4 regions of the Streptomyces sp. NPDC020898 genome follow, and region 2 is predicted to be linked to each of the others. Evidence: riboswitches for the same ligand, from Rfam matches in the RefSeq annotation. Region 2 holds a riboswitch; each other region holds the start of a gene.
What was found. Region 2 has a riboswitch for cobalamin ahead of ACH4TV_RS09240 (ribonucleoside-diphosphate reductase subunit alpha). Riboswitches for the same ligand answer to the same signal wherever they lie in the genome.
Positions count from the first base shown of each region.

Region 1 (5,051 bases), on a different contig from region 2:
CCGACGGGCCGGGTGAGGGTCTTCTCGCGGGCGAACCGCACCCGCACGGGCAGCAGTCCGAGTCCGTCGACCTGCCCGGCCCGCGATTCGACGTCGTCCTCGATGTGCTCGCCGAGGATCTGGAAGCCACCGCAGACACCCAGCACGGGTCGCCCCTCGGCGGCCCGGCGCACCAGGGCGTCCGCGAGTCCGCGCTCGCGCAGCCACGCCAGTGCCTTGACGGTTCCCCGGGTCCCCGGAACGACGACGAGGTCGGCGTCGGCAAGTTCCTCCGGCCGGTCCACGAACCGCACCACGACGCCCGGTTCGGCGGCGAGCGCGTCGACGTCCGTGAAGTTGGACATGAGCGGCACCGCGCAGACGGCGACCCGCAGCACGTCCTCGCCGACGGGCGGCGCGACGACGGATTCCCGGACGGCCCCCCGCATCGACACCCGCAGCCCGTCCTCCTCGTCGATGCCGAGCCCGTGCCGGAAGGGCAGCACACCGTATGTCGGCCGTCCGGTGAGCCCGAGCAGCATGTCGAGCCCGGGCTCCAGCAACGACACATCACCGCGGAACTTGTTGACGAGGAACCCGGCCACAAGTGCCTGATCCTCGGGGGACAGCAGGGCGACGGTCCCGAAGAAGGAGGCGAAGACGCCACCCCGGTCGATGTCGCCGACTACAAGGACAGGCAGCCCGGCATTGCGGGCGATCCCCATGTTCACGATGTCGGTCCGCCGGAGATTGATCTCGGCGGGAGAACCGGCCCCCTCACAGATCACCGCGTCATACGTGCCCCGCAGTTCGGCGAGGCACTCCAGCACGGTCCCGAGAAGTTGCTGCTGCCGCCCCCCGTGATACCCACGCGCACTCAACTCGCCCACGGGTTTCCCCATCAGCACGACCTGACTGCTCTGCTCGCCCCCCGGCTTGAGCAGTACGGGATTCATGAGCACGGTGGGTTCCACCCGGCAGGCCTGCGCCTGCATGGCCTGCGCCCGCCCGATCTCGGCACCCTCCCGCGTCACGAACGAGTTGAGTGACATGTTCTGCGCCTTGAACGGTGCGACCTTGACCCCCTGCCGCACCAGCCACCGGCAGATCCCGGCGGTGACGACACTCTTGCCGGCATCGGAGGTGGTCCCGGCAACAAGCAGCCCCCCACCCACAGTCCTGCCACCGGCAGTTCCGCCACCCGCACTTCCGCCACTCACGATGTGGTCCGCCCCTTCGCGAGAAGCCGCCCGGCGACGCTGACGCCGAGCGCGAGCCAGGTGACGCGCCGGGACAGCCGTACGGCCCGTTCGATGTCGGGCACGCCGACGGCACGCCCGTACTCCCCGTTGAGCACGGGCCGATGCTCGACCCGCCCCGCGTACGACAACGTCCCGCCGAGCCGCACACCGAGCGCTCCCGCGAAGGAGGCCTCCACGGGCCCGGCGTTGGGGCTGGGGTGCTTGCGGGCATCGTCCCGCCAGGCCCGCACGGCGCCGCGTGGGTCGCCCCCCGCAACAGCGGCGAGTACGGCGGTGAGTCGGGCCCCGGGCCACCCCACGACATCGTCGAGCCGGGCGGACGCCCACCCGTACCGCCGGTAGTGGGCGGACTTGTGCCCGACCATGGCGTCCAGGGTGTTGACGGCCCGGAACCCGACCAGCCCGGGCACCCCGCCCAGGGCGCCCCACACCAGTGCGCCCACGACGGCGTCGGAGGTGTTCTCGGCGACGGACTCGACGACGGCCCGGGCGATCCCGTCGGCGTCGAGGGTCTGCGGATCGCGTCCGCAGAGGTGGGGCAGCCGAGTCCGGGCGCGGTCGAGGTCGCCGTCCGCGAGCGCGTACCCGATCGCCCGCGCCTCCCGGCCGAGGGAGGTACCGCCGACCACCGCCCAGGTGGCTGCGGCGGTGAGCGCGACGGAGGCGGGACGGGAGCGACGTACGGCACAACCGGCCGTGGCCGCAAGAGAGACGGCACCGCCGACACATACGGCGGTGTGCAGCGCGCCCCACCCGCGGTGGTCGCGCCAGAGCACTTGTTCGACGGCGTCGGCGGCCCGCCCGAACGCGGCGACCGGATGCCCGCGGCGAGGGTCGCCCAGGATCAGATCACCGAGAAGTCCGGCGGCGGCGCCGTACGCGAATACGCGATCGGCACGCATCGGCTCAGCCGGCCGCAGTGGCGGGAAGAGCCCTGGTCATGGACCTCGAACGGCAGCCGAACATGGCGAATTGTCCTCACTCAGGGTGTCCACGCCCTGGTTCGACGAGACCGGCGGCGAGAGTTCCTGGCTCCCGGGGATTCCTACCCCGGTGACAGTGGCGGGACCGCGCCGGATTCGCACCGGCTTCCTCTTCTGCCGCCGTACATGGCTCCGGCAGTCCACCACGGGCCCGGAACACCCGTCAACTTGCCGTTGACCTGGAAAGGAGGACTGTGCTGAGCCCCACACAAGGGAGCATCGGGTGGGCGGACAAACGCCCGCCCTGCCGGTAACCACCCACAGGGCGGCCGCCGTCAGGGCGGGCGACGAAGCCGGGTCGGCCCTCAGGCCACGATCAGATAGATCCCGTATCCGACGACCGCCGCGCAGGCCGCGAAGCACGCGTACGCGCCCGTGACCGCGAGCCCCGCCGTGCCTCCCTGCGCCACCGCCCGCTCGCGTCGCGAGAGCCCGACGATGCCGAGGGTGAACACGCCCACCATCGCCACGGTGATGACGAGACTGACGCCGAAGACGGAGCCGAGGGCTGCCCAGTCGATCTTCATGTTGCTTCCTTCTTGGTCGAACGGGGTCTCGGACTCAGAGGGCCGTCGCCGACGGCGTCGCCGCGACCTCGGCCGGGGCGGGGATGGTGGCCGTGAGGTCGTCGGTCACGGTGCCCGCGGGGGGCGGGGTGACCGCGGCGATGGCCGTCGTCACGATGCCCGCCGGTTCTCCGGCCTCGCCCTCGACGTCGTTGACGTTCGTGTGGTCGATCACCTCGCGCCGCGAGACGACCCAGATCGCCGCGCTGGAGCCGATCAGGAAGACCGCGACCAGTGCCGTGCCCCAGTCCCCGAACCCGGTGACCCATTCCGCCACGGCGCCGACCAGTGCCGCCGCCGGCAGCGTCAGTCCCCACGCCACGAACATCCGGGTCGCCGTCGACCAGCGGACCACGCCGCCCTTGCGGCCGAGGCCCGCGCCCATCACCGAACCCGACACCGAGTGCGTCGTGGAGAGGGAGAAGCCGAGGTGGGAGGAGGCCAGGATGACCGTCGCCGCGCTGGTCTGGGCCGCGAAGCCCTGCTGCGGCTGGAGATCGGTCAGGCCCTTGCCCATCGTGCGGATGATGCGCCAGCCGCCCAGGTACGTGCCGAGCGCGATGGCCAGGCCCGCGGAGAGGATGACCCACACCGGCGGGTCGGAGTCGGGGGCGACAGCGCCGCCCGAGACGAGGGCGAGGGTGATGATGCCCATCGTCTTCTGTGCATCGTTCGTGCCGTGGGCCAGCGACACCAGGCCCGCGGAGGCGATCTGGCCGACCCGGAAGCCCTTCTCCGCCGCCTTGCCCTCGGCCCGCTGGGCGGCGAGCCGGTACGACAGTCTCGTCGCCAGCATCGCGGCGATGCCCGCCACGATCGGGGCGGCGATGGCCGGGATCAGCACCTTCGTCACCAGCACGTCGCCGTGGACGGCGCCCGCGCCCGCCGAGGCGATGGTCGCGCCGATCAGGCCGCCCATGAGGGCGTGCGAGGAACTGGAGGGAAGCCCGACCAGCCAGGTCAGCAGATTCCAGAGGATCGCGCCGACCAACGCGGCGAAGATCACCTCGGGACGGATACCGCTCTCGTCGACAAGGCCCTTGGAGATCGTGTTGGCGACCTCCACGGAGAGGAAGGCGCCCACGAGGTTGAGGACGGCCGACATGGCCACCGCAACCTTGGGCTTCAGAGCGCCGGTCGAGATGGTGGTGGCCATCGCGTTGGCGGTGTCGTGGAAACCGTTCGTGAAATCGAACGCGAGCGCGGTGACGACCACGATCGCGAGGATCAGCGAGAAGCTTTCCATTTACCCAGATTTCTTCGGGACGTCAGTGCCTGCTGGACCGTAAGCAACCTGGATGAACGGAAGGTGAACTGGCGGGGGATACGCGATGACTTGAAATGAGGCGTCGCCCCGCCGGATGTGCCGGACGGGCGACTCCCCCTTCGACCGGTCTCCCGCTCCCCCTTCGCCTACCCCTTCGCGAACTGCCTGAGCTGGGCCAATGACCCGTTGAAGAGATTCTGGTCACCCGGGAGCGTGCCGCTGTTGTCGTACTGCCAGAACGTCCAGAATTTCCAGCCACCGGACGGCAGCGCCCCCGCGTCGGCCGCGTTGTAGCGAGCCAGCCACAGAGAGTGTTTCGAGGTGAAGACACTGCTGCTGTTCGTGCACGTGTTCCACCAGTGGGCGGTCGTGTAGATGACCGGACGGCGGCCGGTGAGGCGGTTGACCTCGTTGCTGAAGGCCGTGATCCAGGCGGCCATCCTGGCCTTGCTCAACCCGTAGCACTTCTTCTTGCTGTACGGGTTGTACTCGATGTCGAGCGCGGGCGGCAGCGTCCAGCCGTCCGCGCGCCAGCCGCCGCCGTTGCGCACGAAGTGCTGGGCCTGGGTGATGCCGGACGACTTGTCCGGCAGGGCGAAGTGGTACGCGCCGCGGATGAGGCCCGCGGTCCGTGAGCCGTTGTACTGCTGGCTGAAGTACGGATTGCGATAAGTGTGGGACTCGGTCGCCTTGACGTACACGAAGGTGGCGCCCTTTGCCTTCGCGGACGACCAGTTGACGTCCTTCTGGTGCGACGAGACGTCGTGCCCCTTCGGCTTCCCCGCCGCCGAGACCGGAACCTCCGTCAGGAGGGTTCCGCCGATGGCGAGTGCCGCCGCGGTCGCCGCGAGTATGCGCGAGCGGTGGCGTAAGGATTTGCGATGGAACGGTTTGCGATCACGGGCCATGTGTCCCCCCGGAATGGCGGCGTGCGTGACAAATCCCCCAGAGATTACTGGAAGATCGACGAACCTCCGGCGGCCTCCGGCCAAAG
Region 1 is NZ_JBIRRV010000022.1:56,092-61,142, forward strand. It holds gene ACH4TV_RS41605 (cobyric acid synthase) at 1-1,154, opposite strand, end outside; gene ACH4TV_RS41610 (cobalamin biosynthesis protein) at 1,196-2,143, opposite strand; cobalamin riboswitch at 2,241-2,384, opposite strand; gene ACH4TV_RS41615 (hypothetical protein) at 2,530-2,751, opposite strand; gene ACH4TV_RS41620 (anion permease) at 2,786-4,036, opposite strand; gene ACH4TV_RS41625 (lysozyme) at 4,204-4,965, opposite strand.
Region 1: another riboswitch for cobalamin. It lies ahead of ACH4TV_RS41610 (cobalamin biosynthesis protein); the one in region 2 lies ahead of ACH4TV_RS09240 (ribonucleoside-diphosphate reductase subunit alpha).

Region 2 (5,051 bases):
AGGAAAAGGACCCCCGGCAGGGGTTCCGCTGCTGCTGACACATTCCCCTCACTCACCGGGGATATCCGTTATGCGGACGGGGGTTCCATAAAGCGAAACCGTCCCTTAGATTTCCTGCGCGTTGCGCTAGTGATCACAGGCAATCCAGGTAATCAGCGAGGGGACGGAGCCGTGGCATGTCAGAAGCGCCTGAAGTGAGACAACCGGTGGCAGAACAACCGGTGGTGACTCCGGTACGCGTGGTCATCGGGCTCTGCCTCTTCGTGCCTTTCGTGGCGATGCTGTGGGTGAGCTCGTACGCGAAGGTCGAACCGGCCTTCATCGGCATCCCGTTCTTCTACTGGTACCAGATGCTGTGGGTGGTCATATCCACCGTCCTGACGATGACCGCGTACGTGCTCTGGCAGCGTGACCAGCGCGCCCGGGCCGCCGCGAAGGGTGGTGCGGACGCATGAACGACGGCGTGAACGGCGTGGCACTCGCCGTCTTCATCTTCTTCTTCCTGGCGGTCACGATCGTCGGGTTCATGGCCTCGCGCTGGCGCAAGGCCGCGAACGAGAACAGCCTCGACGAATGGGGCCTGGGCGGCCGGTCGTTCGGCACCTGGGTCACCTGGTTCCTGCTCGGCGGCGACCTCTACACGGCGTACACCTTCGTGGCGGTACCGGCGGCTATCTACGCGGCGGGCGCGGCCGGGTTCTTCGCGGTGCCCTACACGATCCTCATCTACCCGCTGATGTTCGTGTTCCTGCCCCGCCTGTGGTCCGTCTCGCACAAGCACGGGTACGTCACCACCTCGGACTTCGTGCGCGGCCGGTTCGGCTCGAAGGGGCTGTCGCTGGCGGTCGCCGTCACCGGCATCCTGGCGACGATGCCGTACATCGCGCTCCAACTGGTCGGTATCCAGGCCGTCCTGGACGTCATGGGCGTCGGCGGTGGCGAGGACACCAACTGGTTCGTCAAGGACCTGCCGCTGCTGATCGCCTTCGGTGTGCTGGCCGCGTACACGTACTCGTCGGGTCTGCGGGCGCCCGCGCTGATCGCGTTCGTGAAGGACGCGCTGATCTACATCGTCATCGCGGTCGCGATCATCTACATCCCGATCAAGCTGGGCGGCTTCGACGAGATCTTCAAGGCCGCGGGCGACGCCTTCTCCCAGACCAACCCGGCGACCGGCAAACCGCGCGGTGCGCTGGCTCCCGGCGAGGCCTCGCAGTGGACGTACGCCACGCTGGCGCTCGGCTCGGCACTCGCGCTGTTCATGTACCCGCACAGCGTGACCGCGGTGCTGTCGAGCCGCAGCCGTGACGTGATCCGCCGCAACTCCACGATCCTGCCCCTGTACTCGCTGATGCTGGGCCTGCTCGGACTGCTGGGCTTCATGGCGATCGCGGCCGGAGTCAAGGTCACCAACGGCCAGTTGGCGATCCCTCAGCTCTTCGAGGACATGTTCCCGGCGTGGTTCGCGGGCGTGGCGTTCGCGGCGATCGGCATCGGTGCGCTCGTTCCGGCAGCCATCATGTCCATCGCGGCGGCGAACCTCTTCACCCGCAACATCTACAAGGACTTCCTCAAGCCCGACGCGACACCGGAGCAGGAGACGAAGGTCTCCAAGCTGGTCTCGCTCGTGGTGAAGGTGGGCGCGCTGGTCTTCGTCCTGACCATGGACAAGACGGTCGCCATCAACTTCCAGCTCCTGGGCGGCATCTGGATCCTGCAGACCTTCCCCGCCCTGGTCGGCGGTCTGTTCACCCGCTGGTTCCACCGCTGGGCCCTGCTCGCCGGCTGGGCGGTCGGCATGCTGTACGGCACGCTGGCGGCGTACGGCGTCGCGTCTCCGACGCAGAAGCACTTCGGGGGCAGCTCGAAGGAGATCCCCGGGATCGGTGAGATCGGGTACATCGGTCTGACGGCGTTCATCCTGAACGTCGTCATCACGGTGGTCCTCACCTTCGTCCTGAAGGCGATGAACGCGCCGGACGGTGTGGACGAGACCAACCCGTCGGACTACACGGCGGACGCGGGGGATCCGGGCGTGGTGGAGAAGTTGCCGCCGGCCACGGCAGGCGCCGCGCACTGAGGGCTCCGCCGGGTGCGTGGTTCTTTGACCGCGGGCCCGGTGGGGGCTTGTCGCGCAGTTCCCCGCGCCCCTGAAGGGGCGCCACAACGGGCCGTTGGAGAAATCCGGCGGCCCGTTGTTGTGTCTCTTTAGGGGCGACGCGACACAACATGTGGGGGTGCGTCTGCGGCCCGGCACAAGATGTATGCTCATCTCGCTGTCGCCGCAGGGGAATCCGGTGCGAATCCGGAACTGTCCCGCAACGGTGTACACGTTCACATTCGTGCCCTCGCACGGTCGTGCGCGTGTCCAGTCCGAGGACCTGCCGACGGTGCGCCCGGCCGACCGGCCCGGGTGTCTGACGTCCGGGTCTCGTGGAGTGGGCCGGTGGACGCGCGCGTGCCCGTAAGGCGTCCGTGTGCCCCGCTGCCCTCCCGCCAGGCCCCGTGCCGAGCGAGGGAGAGCCCCCACGTGACCATCGCGCCAGCCGAACCGGTTTCAGCGACTCCGGCGGAGACCGACCGTACCGACGGTCCCGGGACCGCGCTGCTGCGGATCCTGACCGAGCTGACCGCCGACCTTCCCGACGCCGACCCCGGCCGGGTCGCCGCCGCCGCGTTGCGCGGCCGGTCAGCCCGGGCCGACGTGTCGGAGCTGCGCGAGCTGGCCACCGAGGCTGCGGCCGGCCTCATCTCCGAGGACCCCGCGTACTCCCGGCTGGCCGCCCGGCTGCTGACCGTCAGCATCGCCGCCGAGGCCGCCTCACAGGGCGTCACCTCCTTCACGGAGTCGGTCACGGTCGGGCACCGGGAGGGCCTGATCGCCGACCGCACCGCAGAGTTCGTACGGCTGCACGCGGACCGTCTGAACGCCCTGATCGACGTCGAGGGCGACGACCGCTTCGGGTACTTCGGGCTGCGTACCCTCCACAGCCGGTACCTCCTGCGCCACCCGATCACGCGCCGGGTCATCGAGACGCCCCAGCACTTCATGCTGCGCGTCGCGAGCGGTCTCGCCGAGGACGACACTGTCCGCGCCTTCGACGAAGTCGCCGCGCTCTACCGGCTGATGAGCCGCCTCGACTACCTCCCCTCCTCCCCCACCCTCTTCAACTCCGGTACCCGGCACCCCCAGATGTCGTCCTGCTACCTCCTCGACTCCCCCGTCGACGAGCTGGACTCCATCTACGACCGCTACCACCAGGTCGCCCGCCTCTCCAAGCACGCCGGTGGCATCGGACTGTCGTACAGCCGGATTCGCTCACGCGGGTCCCTCATCCGCGGCACCAACGGGCACTCCAACGGCATCGTCCCGTTCCTGAAGACGCTGGACGCCTCGGTCGCGGCCGTGAACCAGGGCGGCCGGCGCAAGGGCGCGGCCGCGGTGTACCTGGAGACCTGGCACTCCGACATCGAGGAGTTCCTGGAGCTGCGCGACAACACGGGCGAGGACGCCCGCCGTACGCACAACCTGAACCTCGCGCACTGGATCCCGGACGAGTTCATGCGCCGGGTGAACGCGGACGCCCTCTGGTCGCTCTTCTCCCCCTCCGACGTGCCCGAGCTGGTCGACCTGTGGGGCGACGACTTCGACGCCGCCTATCGCAGGGCCGAGGAGGCCGGGCTCGCCCGCAGGACCATCCCGGCCCGTGATCTGTACGGCCGCATGATGCGTACGCTCGCGCAGACCGGCCAAGGCTGGATGACCTTCAAGGACGCGGCCAACCGCACCGCCAACCAGACGGCCGAGCCGGGCAGCGTCGTCCACTCCTCGAACCTCTGCACCGAGATCCTGGAGGTCACGGACGACGGGGAGACGGCGGTCTGCAACCTGGGCTCGGTGAACCTCGGCGCGTTCGTGGTCGACGGGGACATCGACTGGGAGCGGCTGGACGAGACGGTCCGCACCGCCGTCACCTTCCTCGACCGGGTCGTCGACATCAACTTCTACCCGACCGAGCAGGCGGGCCGCTCCAACTCCCGCTGGCGCCCGGTCGGTCTGGGCGCGATGGGCCTCCAGGACGTCTTCTTCAAGCTGCGCGTCCCCTTCGACTCGCCCGAGGCCAAGGCCCTCTCCACCCGCATCGCCGAGCGCGTGATGCTCGCCGCGTACGAGGCCTCCACCGACCTCGCCGAGCGCAACGGCCCGCTGCCGGCCTGGGACAAGACCCGTACGGCCCGCGGTGTGCTCCACCCCGACCACTACGACGTCGAGCTGAACTGGCCCGAGCGCTGGGCGGCGCTGCGGGAACGGATCGCCGCGACCGGGATGCGCAACTCCCTGCTCCTGGCGATCGCGCCGACCGCCACCATCGCCTCGATCGCCGGTGTGTACGAGTGCATCGAGCCGCAGGTGTCCAACCTGTTCAAGCGCGAGACGCTGTCCGGCGAGTTCCTCCAGGTCAACTCCTACCTGGTCCAGGAGCTCAAGGACCTCGGCGTGTGGGACGCCCGCACCCGTGAGGCGCTGCGCGAGGCGAACGGCTCGGTGCAGGACTTCACGTGGATCCCGGCCGACGTACGGGCGCTGTACCGCACGGCGTGGGAGATCCCGCAGCGCGGCCTGATCGACATGGCGGCGGCCCGGACCCCGTTCCTGGACCAGGCCCAGTCCCTGAACCTGTTCCTGGAGACGCCGACCATCGGCAAGCTCTCCTCGATGTACGCGTACGCCTGGAAGTCGGGCCTGAAGACGACGTACTACCTGCGCTCCCGCCCGGCGACCCGCATCGCCCGCGCCGCGCAGGCATCCGTTCCCGTCCAGCAGCCGACCCCCGAAGACGCCGTCGCCTGCTCCCTGGAAAACCCCGAGTCCTGCGAGGCGTGCCAGTAAATGTCCAGCGAAACCAAGAACCTTCTCGACCCGGGCTTCGAACTCACGCTCCGCCCCATGCGCTACCCGGACTTCTACGAGCGCTACCGGGACGCCATCAAGAACACCTGGACCGTCGAGGAGGTCGACCTCCACTCGGACGTCACCGACCTGGCGAAGC
Region 2 is NZ_JBIRRV010000002.1:291,237-296,287, forward strand. It holds gene ACH4TV_RS09225 (YbdD/YjiX family protein) at 1-38, shown strand, start outside; gene ACH4TV_RS09230 (DUF3311 domain-containing protein) at 177-455, shown strand; gene mctP (monocarboxylate uptake permease MctP) at 452-2,080, shown strand; cobalamin riboswitch at 2,227-2,404, shown strand; gene ACH4TV_RS09240 (ribonucleoside-diphosphate reductase subunit alpha) at 2,531-4,891, shown strand; gene ACH4TV_RS09245 (ribonucleotide-diphosphate reductase subunit beta) at 4,892-5,051, shown strand, end outside.

Region 3 (5,051 bases), on a different contig from region 2:
TGAGCGCCCCGGTCGTACGGCGGACAGCGGCCGGGACCTCGGCGGTGCGGCCGTATCCGCGCGCCTCCATCGCCGCCGCCAGCGCGACCGACCGCTCCAACGCGCCCTCCAGGACGGGGAGTCCGACGTGCAGCAGCCCTCGTACGCCCCGGTCCGGACGGCCCCGCAGCCGACGGGCGGCGCGCAGCCGCTGGACGTCCGCGATGAGGTTCGGCGCGAAGGTGAGGGCCACGACGACCGCCACACCGATCTCGTACAGCGCGCCGGGCAGGGACTTGAGGAGCCGGGCCGGGTTCGCGAGGGCGTTCGCGGCGCCGACGCAGATGAGCAGCGCGGCCAGCCGCAGACCGTCGTACAGCGCGAACACCAGCCCCTCGGCAGTCACCCGGCCCCCGACACGCACCCCCTGCGCCCAGTGCGGGAGCGGCAGTTCGGGCAGCGTGACGACGACATGCGAACCGGGAATCGGCGACCCGAGGACGACGGCGAAGACAAGCCGGATGACGAGAACAGCCAGCCCGAGCTTGACGAAGGCACCGTAGGACCGCGCCCACGGAGCATCGGTGCGATGCGTGGCGACGACATACCCGGCCACAACGATGAGGAGGCACAGGAGAAGGGGGTTGGTGGTACGGGTAGCGGCAGCACCGAGCCCGAGGGACCACACCCACCAGGCCCCGGGGTGCATGGACGGTCCTGGTGAAGCCGGGTGCGCAACGACGCCCCCATAGGGGCGCGGGGAACTGCGCGACAAGCCCCCACCGGCCCGCAGGTCCAAAACGACCCTTCCCGCGGAGCGACGCTCATACATGCCTGCGGCGCCGCATCTGCCAGACGGCCCCCGCCCCGAGCAGGACCACGGCGGCGGCCCCCGCGAAGAGGCCCACGGACGGCCCACCGTCCGAATCCGCGCCCCCACCAGACCTCTCCGCCCCCACAGCCTCGGCGCAGCCGACCCGCGGATAGTCGGCGATCGCACACAACAACGCGCCGGAGTCATAACGCAACGGCTTGGCGACCGAGGCGAGGGCGTCCGCCGTGGTCGCGTCGGGGCCGACGCGGGCGCACACCGTACGCACCGCGGGCGGGGTCTCGCCGGACGGCGCGTCGGCGGACGTACCGAAGTCGATGACGAGCGCCACCCGCTTCTGGCCCTCCCGCGCGGGCGTCCTCGCGCAGACGACCGTGAACACGGCGTCGCCGCGCGGCCGGGCGGCGTCCTTCGAGTCCGGGCTCACGGCGAAGCGGAAGCCCTGGACGTCACCGTCGGAGGGACGGGCGGTCGACGGGCCCTGTGTGGCGTACGTCCAGCCGTCGCCGTCGCGCTCCCAGAAGGACCAGTAGCGGTAGCCGGTGGCCTGGGCCTGGCCGGCGCCGGCCAGGAGGAGGAACGCGGCCAGGGCGAGCGAGAGCGCGCGGCGCCGGATCACGGCTGCTGCTTCCTCTTGTTGCGCCCGCTGAGCAGGAAGCCGATGCCCACCCCGGCGACGAGGAAGACACCGACGGTCCACAGCGTCCCGAAGCTGCTGTCGCTGTCGTCGTCCTTGCTGGGCTTGTCGCTGTCCTTGACGGCCGGGCTCGGGGACGCGGGCGCCGGTCCGGTCGCGTTGAGGAGGGCCACCAGGTCCTGGCCGCCGAAGTCGCGCGGGTCGGCGGACTGGGCGTGCGCCGCCAGGATCAGCTGCGCGTAGGCCGCCGGCCCCGCCTGCTTCGCCCACTGGGCGGAGTCGGTCTCCAGCCAGCCCAGCGCGTCGGCCGCCCGCTGCCCCTGACCGGCGGTCGCGAGGGCGAGGACGGCATCCGCGGTGTTGCCGTAGTCGGGCTGGTCCTCGGCGCCGGCCAGCGCGGACGTGAGGTGCTTGTCCTTGGCCATGGCCTGGACGAGGTAGGCGGCGCCGTTGCGCGCGGCCTGCCCCGGCTCGCCGGAGTCCGAGCAGGCCGCGGAGGTGTCGGTCGGCTTCACGGCCGCCCCGGAAAGTCCCTTCCCCAGCAGGCCGACCACGGCCGCCGCCGTCGCGTCGGCGTTGGCGGCGAGCGTGCCCTTCTTGTCCGGCTGGTAGGCGAAGGCACCCCCACCACTCTCACCGCACGGAAGGGCCAGCTTCACCAGCAGGTCGTACGGCGACTTCCCGCCCTTGGTGACCGCGCCGGGCTTCTCGCCTGCTGCGGCAAGGGCCCCGACGACCACGGAGGTGGAGTTCGCGTCGCTGGCCCCGCCGGCCGCGTACCCCCAGCCGCCGTCCTTGTTCTGCACCGACTTCAGCCAGGCGACGGCCTTGCCGACCACCGCGTCCTGTCCGCCCAGCGCGGCGAGGGCCTGGACGGCGGCGCCGGTGCTGTTGGTGTCGACGAGGTTCTTGGCGTCGCACGGCGAACCGGCATCCCCCCGGAAGGGCGCGAAGGCGCCGCTCGCGCACTGCTGCCCGGCCAGCCAGTCCACGGCCGCGGCGGCGGGCTTCACGCCCACGGTGTCCTGGGCGAGCAGGGCGAGGGACTGGCGCCAGACACCGTCGTAGGTGGGGTCGGCGGTGCCGTACAGCCCGGCGGGGAGGGTGGGCGAGGGGGACGGCGAGGCGGCGGACGCCTGACCGCCGCCGGTCAGAGTGACGGCGATGACGGCCAGAGCCGTGGCGCTGCGGCGGACATTCATGATCGGCGGGTGCCTCTCCCTGCGGGGAGACGGGCAGCACGGGACACCCCGGGCGGCTCGGCTCCGTATACCTCGACGGTGCCGCACACCGGCGGGCCGCCGGTGCCGCGAGCCGGTCACGGTCCGCACGGGGCAATCCGGCTCACAGCCCCGGCGGGTGACCGGGCTGCTCACGATGGGGGTACCTCCCAGGCCCTTAAGGCACTGGGGGAGGGTCAGCGCCGGAATTGCACCGGCTTCCCCCCGTACGGGTGTGATGACGACCCGTTCACTGTACCGGCCAGCCTTTTCGGCTCACACCGCCACGTACGTCACCGGCTCGCTCCCCGTCACCGCCTCCGCCTGCCCCCGTTTCACCAGGCGCCGGACATGGGCCTCCGCCTCCGAGACCGCGATGTTCCTCGATCCCGGGGGGATCTCGGACCAGGGGCGGTTCCACTCCATGCGTTCCGCGAGCTGCCAGGGGGTGAGGGGAGTGGTGAGGAGGGCGCGGAGACCGGCGAGGCGTTCGTCGTGGTGGTCGAGCAACTCCCGTACGCGGACGGTCGCGTCGGGGAAGGCGTGCCGGTGGGCCGGGAGCACCTCGGCCGGGGCGAGGCGTCCGACGCGCTCCAGGGAGTCGAGGTAGTCGCCGAGGGGGTCGGCGATCGTCGTGTCGTCCGGGTCCTCGTACAGGCCGATGTGCGGGGTGATCCCGGGCAGCAGGTGGTCGCCGGAGAACAGGCGCCCGTTGCCCGGGAGTTGGGTGGGGTGGGCCTCCTCCAGGTGGAGGCAGACATGGCCGGGGGTGTGGCCCGGCGTCCAGATCGCGCGCAGCCGGCGGCCGGGGAGGGTGAGCAGTTCGCCGGGGACGATCTCGCGGTCGGGGAGCGCGGGCGAGAAGCCGGGCAGGGCGCTGGGGTGGATCGCGCGCAGGGTCGCCACGTGCTCGTCGGGCGCTCCGGCCGCCGCCAACTTCGCGATCATGTACGTGTACCAGCGTTCGACGCGGTTCTCCCGCGTCCGCCGGACGACGGAGATGTCGGCCTCGTGCATCGCGATCCACGCCCCGGAGGCCTCGCGCACCTGGCCCGACAGGCCGTGGTGGTCAGGATGGTGATGGGTGATCACCATCCCGTGGATCTCCCCGACCGTCGTCCCGCACGCCACCAGTCCCTCGGTGAGCGCGTCCCAGGACAGCGGATCGTCCCAGCCGGTGTCGACGAGCACCGGTCCGCTGTCGGTGTCGACGACGTACACCAGCGTGTAGCCGAGGGGATTGTTCGGAATGGGGACCCGGAGGGACCGGACGCCCCCGCCGTGATCGGTCACCTGCGTCGACACCTGTGTCATGGGCTCCCCTGAGGCCGGCTGGCCCAACTATAACTAGAACCGGTTCCAATGGGAGCCCAAGTCACTCATGGCGGCAGTCGCTCATGGCGGGAGTCACTTGTGGCGGGCGAAGTGGTGTGAGGGCTGTGGACTCCTCGAAGGGGACCTGGTAACTGTCTCCCTATCTATCTGACGCACCGTCAGAGACGGTACCCGGAGAGGCAGTCGGCCATGACCGAGCTCGTGGAACACGGACAGCTGTTCATCGGCGGGGAGTTGACCGACCCGCTCGGCAAGGACGTCATCGAGGTGATCTCCCCGCACACCGAAGAGGTCATCGGCCGCGTACCGCACGCCTCGACGGCCGACGTCGACCGGGCCGTCGCCGTCGCGCGCACCGCCTTCGACGAGGGACCCTGGCCACGGACGACCCTCGACGAGCGCATCGCCGTCGTCACCCGCATCAAGGACGGCATCGCTGCCCGGTACGAGGAGATCGCCCGCGTCATCTCCTCCGAGAACGGCTCCCCGTACTCCTGGAGCGTCCTCGCGCAGGCCCTCGGCGCGATGATGGTCTGGGACTCGGCAATCACGGTCGCCCGCGACTTCACGTACGAGGAGACACGCGACGGAGTCCTCGGCCGCATCCTCGTCCGGCGCGAGCCGGTGGGGGTCGTCGCCGCCGTGGTCCCCTGGAACGTCCCGCAGTTCGTCGCGGCGGCCAAGCTCGCGCCCGCGCTGCTCACCGGCTGCACGGTGGTCCTGAAACCGTCGCCCGAGTCGCCCCTCGACGCGTACATCCTCGCGGAGATAACGAAGGAGGCGGGACTGCCGCCCGGCGTCCTGTCGATCCTCCCCGCCGACCGCGAGGTCAGCGAGTACCTCGTCGGCCACCCCGGCGTCGACAAGGTCGCCTTCACCGGTTCGGTCGCGGCCGGCAAGCGCGTGATGGAGGTCGCCTCCCGTCATCTCACCGGCGTGACACTGGAGTTGGGCGGCAAGTCGGCGGCGATCGTCCTCCCCGACGCGGACCTCGACACCGCCGTCCCCGGCATCGCGTCCGCCGCATGGATGAACAACGGGCAGGCGT
Region 3 is NZ_JBIRRV010000001.1:639,209-644,259, reverse strand. It holds gene ACH4TV_RS02845 (energy-coupling factor transporter transmembrane component T) at 1-688, opposite strand, end outside; gene ACH4TV_RS02840 (SCO2322 family protein) at 804-1,427, opposite strand; gene ACH4TV_RS02835 (prenyltransferase/squalene oxidase repeat-containing protein) at 1,427-2,650, opposite strand; cobalamin riboswitch at 2,785-2,933, opposite strand; gene ACH4TV_RS02830 (MBL fold metallo-hydrolase) at 2,945-3,982, opposite strand; gene ACH4TV_RS02825 (aldehyde dehydrogenase) at 4,193-5,051, shown strand, end outside.
Region 3: another riboswitch for cobalamin. It lies ahead of ACH4TV_RS02835 (prenyltransferase/squalene oxidase repeat-containing protein); the one in region 2 lies ahead of ACH4TV_RS09240 (ribonucleoside-diphosphate reductase subunit alpha).

Region 4 (5,051 bases), on a different contig from region 2:
ATGGACGAGATCCTCGCCGCGATCCGGATCGTGGCCGCCGGGGACGCCCTGATCGCGCCGGGCGTCACCCGTCGCCTGATCGCCGAGTTCGCGGCCCGCCCCGTCGCCGAGCCCCCGCAGGTGCGGCCGGTGCCGGGCATCACCGACCGCGAACACGAGGTGCTCGTCCTGATCGGCCGCGGACTGTCCAACACGGAGATCGCCTCGGAGCTCTACATCAGCGTGGCCACGGCGAAGGCACACGTGGGCAGACTGCTGACGAAGCTGGATGCCCGGGACCGGGTGCAGTTGGTCATCACGGCATACGAATGGGGGCTGGTGACACCGCCGAGGGGATAGCGGGAGAGGGGGAGTGGGGGAGAGGGGACAAGGTGCCTACGAGGCGGAGCCGGCGTCCGTCACCGTTCGCAGATAGGCCCCCAGCCGAGCGATCGCCGAAGGATTGCGCGGGCTCTCGACCAGGTCCACGTAGTCCAGGACGAAGATGCGCTTGTTCTTGACGGCGGAGACGTTCTTCAACGGGCCGTACGACAGCAGGAACTTGCGCTTCTGTTCCGCGCTGACGTCCCCGTAGTCGCAGATGACGATGACGTCCGGGTCGCGGTCGACCACCGTCTCCCAGCCCACCGTCGTCCAGGAGTCGGCGAGGTCGTTCATGATGTTGACGCCGCCGGCCTTGCTGATGACCTCCTCGGGGGCGGCGTACCGCCCGGAGGTGAAGGGCGAGTCCGTGCCGCTGTCGTACAGGAACACCTTGGGGCTCTTCGCGGGCGCCTTCGCTTGTACGGCGGCGACCTGCTTCTTGAAGCCGGCGATCAGGGTGGCCGCGCGCTGCTCGACGCCGAAGAGCTTTCCGAGGTTGGTGAGGTCGGTGTAGAGGGCGTCCAGGGGCGGCATGATGCCCCGCGAGGTCTTGGTGCGGCCGTTGCGGCAGGACTCGGTGAGGATGTACGTGGGGATGCCGAGCTTCTTCAACGCGGCCGGGGTGAAGCCGTTGTCGTCGCGGAAGCCGTAGTTCCAGCCGGCGAAGACCCAGTCGCCGCGGGCGTCGAGGACGTTCTCCTTGGTGAGCTGCTGCTTGGACAGCCACTTCACCTTCTCGTAGCCGTCCTTCCAGGGCACGCCGGTCAGGTCACCCTTGTCGTCGGGCATGGCGAACCCGGCCATCCGGTCTTCCAGGCCGAGCGCGAACATCAGCTCGGTGATCCCGACGTCGTTCGTGACGACCCGCTCGGGAACCTTGTCGTACGTCACCTTCTGGCCGCAGTTGGTGAGGGTGACGGAGGGCGACGCGGCCTTCGCCGCCGGCTCGACGTCGACACCGCACCCGGTGACGAGGACGGACAGGAGCACGGCGGCGACAACTGGCTTGCGCATACGGGCAGTTCCTTAAGAGGACGACGTGGGAAGCAGATCGAAGAGCAGCTGTACGGCGCCCGTCTCCGGATGCCGTACGGGATGGGCGCGGACCCCGAACACCTCGGCCAGCAGCCCGGGTTGGAGCACATCGTGCGGTGGGCCCGACGCGACGACCCGGCCCCCGGCGATGACGTACAGCAGATCGCAGTGCGCGGCGGCGAGGTTGAGGTCGTGCAGGGCGGCCAGGACGGTCAGGCCGCTGGAGCGGACCAGGGACAGGACGTCCAACTGGTGGGCGATGTCGAGGTGGTTGGTGGGTTCGTCGAGGACGAGGACGCGGGGCTGCTGGGCCAACGCCCGTGCGATGAGGACGCGTTGCTTCTCGCCGCCGGAGAGGGCGAGGAACCCGCGGTCGGCGAGGTGGGCGACGCCCGTGCGTTCCATGGCGGCGCCGCAGATCTCCCGGTCCCCGGCCGCCGTACGCCCCGCGTGGGGCAGCCGGCCCATGCCGACCACCTCGCCGACGGTGAAGTCGAACTCGGCGGACGACTCCTGGGGCAGCGCGGCGAGCACCCGGGCGGCGGCCCGGGGTTCCATGCCGTGCACGTCACTCCCGTCGAGGAGGACAGCCCCCGCCGCAGGCCGCAGCGCCCGGTACACGCACCGCAACAGGGTGGACTTCCCACTCCCGTTGGGCCCGACGAGCCCCACGAAGGTGCCGCCGGCCACCGTCATCCGGATGTCGTCGACGAGCCGAACGGCCCCCGCGTCGACCGACACCCCCTCCACGTCGAGCCGCATCGCGTTCACCGCCCCCCGAACGCGTAGCCGCCGCGCCGCATCAGCAGCAGGAACGCCGGTACGCCGACCACGGCGGTGATCACCCCGACGGGCAGTTCGGCCGGTGCGAGAAGCAGCCGGGACAGGAGGTCGGCCCACACCAGCAGCACGGCCCCGACGATCGGCGCGACGGCCAGCACCCGCCGGTGATCGGCGCCCACGAGCATCCGTACGACATGCGGGACCATGAGCCCGACGAAGCCGATGGCCCCGCTCACGGCGACGACGGTGCCGGTCACGGCGGCGGTCACGAGGAACAACTCCCGCCGCAGCCGGGAGGGTTGGACCCCGAGGGCGGAAGCCGTCTCGTCGCCCATGGCGAGCGCGTTGAGCGACTCGGCCCGCCGGGCGAGCCACGCCCACCCGGCGACGACGGTCACGGCGGCGATCGGCACCTGCGCCCAGGTCGCCCCGCCCAGACTCCCGAGCAGCCACATCATCGCCGAGCGGGCCGCCTCACCCCGGGCGGCCCCGAACACCATCACGGTGGTCACGGCCTGGAAGCCGTACGCCAGTGCCGTACCCGTGAGGATCAGCCGCAGCGGCGTCAGCCCATGAGCGGCCGACCGGGCAACGGCGTACACGAGGACCATCGCGGCGAGCGCGGAGACGAAGGCGGACACGGACAGCGCCCACACCCCGAGCCCGGCGAACGCCCCCAGCAGGATCACGGCGTTGGCCCCGACCGCCGCACCGGAGGAGATCCCCAGCACGAACGGATCGGCGAGCGCGTTGCGCACCATGGCCTGCACGGCCACCCCGACGGCCGCGAGCCCGCCCCCGACGACGGCGGCCAGCACCACCCGGGGCAGCCGCAGCTCCCAGACGATGGTGTACGCGGCGAGCTCATCGGCACGGATGGTCCCGCCGCTGATCCCGCCCCACAGGAACCGGAACACCTGCCCCCAGCCGATCCCGGACGCCCCGAGCCCGACCCCGCACAGCAGGGAGACGGCGAGCAGCAGGAGAAGCCCCACGGCGAGTGGCACGACGGGTATTCGGCGCACGGCGGGTGGTTCCTTCGCCTCGGGCCGCCTCGTCATCACCAGGAGGGGCCCGGCGGGAAAGCCGGGCGGCACGGCGGGGGAGCCCGCCGTACGTTCCCTTCTCGCAGTCCGCGGCGAGCAGTCATCGGGGTTCGCAGTGCCACCGCGGGTGATCGGGCTCGCACACCCGGATCCGGAGGACCGGACCGGGACGTGCATACCGTTGCGGGTCAGCGCCGGACTCTCACCGGACTTCCCCCACGGGAGGCGCGGTGAGCGTAGCAAACGTGCCGGACGGGTCATTTCACTCGGGCGGCCTTCCCGGGCACGGACGGTGCGCACGCGGACCGCCGGAAAATATCTGGTGACCGGATGGTGAGTGCCACAACCGTTCGAGCGGGCCGACCGTCTGTGATGAGCGTGAAGACACGACCGCAGCGGCAGGAACCCGGGCATCCGGAACCCATGCATCCGGAACCGAACGCGAGCCCCGTGCTGCGGCTCGACATCCAGGGGCTGCGGGCCGTGGCCGTGTCGCTAGTCGTCCTCAGTCACGCCGGGGTCAGGGGGTTCACCGGCGGCTATGTCGGCGTCGACGTCTTCTTCGTCATCTCCGGTTTCCTCATCACCTCGTTACTCCTGCGCGAACTGTCCACCACGGACGGGATGTCGATCCGCAGGTTCTACGCCCGCCGAGCCCTCCGCCTCCTCCCCGCGTCGACGCTCGTCATCGTGGCCACCCTCGTTGCTTCCTGGGTGTTCCTGTCGAAAGTCCGCTTCGAGGAGTACGCCGGTGACGCGCTGAGCAGCGCGCTCTACGTGGTGAACTTCCGGCTGGCCGCGGGCGGCACGGACTATCTGGCCGAGGGGAGCCCGCCGTCCCCCTTCCAGCACTTCTGGTCGCTGGCGGTGGAGGAGCAGTTCTACCTGCTGTGGCCGCTGCTGCTCCTGCTCAGTTGGCGGCTCGTACGCCCGATCGGACGCGCACGCGGACGCGGGCACGGAGGCGGAGGCGGGCGCGGTCTGCTGGCGGTGCCGCTTGTGGTGCTCTGCCTGCTGTCGTTCGGGCTGAGCGTCGCCGTGACGCAGGACGTCCCGTCCTGGGCGTACTTCGGTTCGCACACACGGTTCTGGGAGCTGGGCGCCGGCGCCCTCCTGGCCCTGTACGCCGCCCAACTGCGCAGGCTGCCCGCCCGGTTGGCGGCACCGATGAGCTGGACGGGCCTGATCTGCATCTTGCTCTCAGCGGTGTTGTACGGCAACGACACCCCGTTCCCCGGCTATCACGCGCTCCTGCCGGTGCTCGGGTCGGTCCTCGTCCTGGCCGGCGGCTGCGCCCCTTCCCCGTACGGCGCTCAACTGGTCCTGTCCCGGCGCCCGTTGGTCCGGCTGGGCGGCCTGTCGTACGGCTGGTACCTGTGGCACTGGCCGCTGCTGCTCATAGGCCCCGTGGCACTCGGCAGACTCCCCGAGACCACCAGCGTCCGGCTGGCCCTCCTGCTCTGCGCGATCGCCCTACTCCTGGCCTGGGCGACCCTGCGCCTGGTGGAGAACCCCGTACGGTTCCACCCCACCTTCCGTGGCCGCCCCGCGCGCGCTCTGCGGCTCGGGGTGGCCCTGTCGGCGGTCGCGGCGATGATCGCCGTAACGGCGTACGCGTTCCCGCCGCCGCTCGACTCGGGCCGCCCCGCAGCCCAGTTGAGGCAGGAGATGACGACGGCCCCGAACCCGGCCCTGCGACTGCGCCAGCTCCTGGAGGAGTCCCCCAGGAGCCTGCCCAGCAACCTCGCCCCACCCCTCACCGAGATCAAGTCGGCGCGTTCCGCGGTCTACCGGGACGGCTGCCATGTGGCGTACGACAGCACG
Region 4 is NZ_JBIRRV010000001.1:981,963-987,013, reverse strand. It holds gene ACH4TV_RS04415 (response regulator) at 1-339, shown strand, start outside; gene ACH4TV_RS04410 (ABC transporter substrate-binding protein) at 376-1,377, opposite strand; gene ACH4TV_RS04405 (ABC transporter ATP-binding protein) at 1,390-2,160, opposite strand; gene ACH4TV_RS04400 (FecCD family ABC transporter permease) at 2,166-3,242, opposite strand; cobalamin riboswitch at 3,332-3,475, opposite strand; gene ACH4TV_RS04395 (acyltransferase family protein) at 3,651-5,051, shown strand, end outside.
Region 4: another riboswitch for cobalamin. It lies ahead of ACH4TV_RS04400 (FecCD family ABC transporter permease); the one in region 2 lies ahead of ACH4TV_RS09240 (ribonucleoside-diphosphate reductase subunit alpha).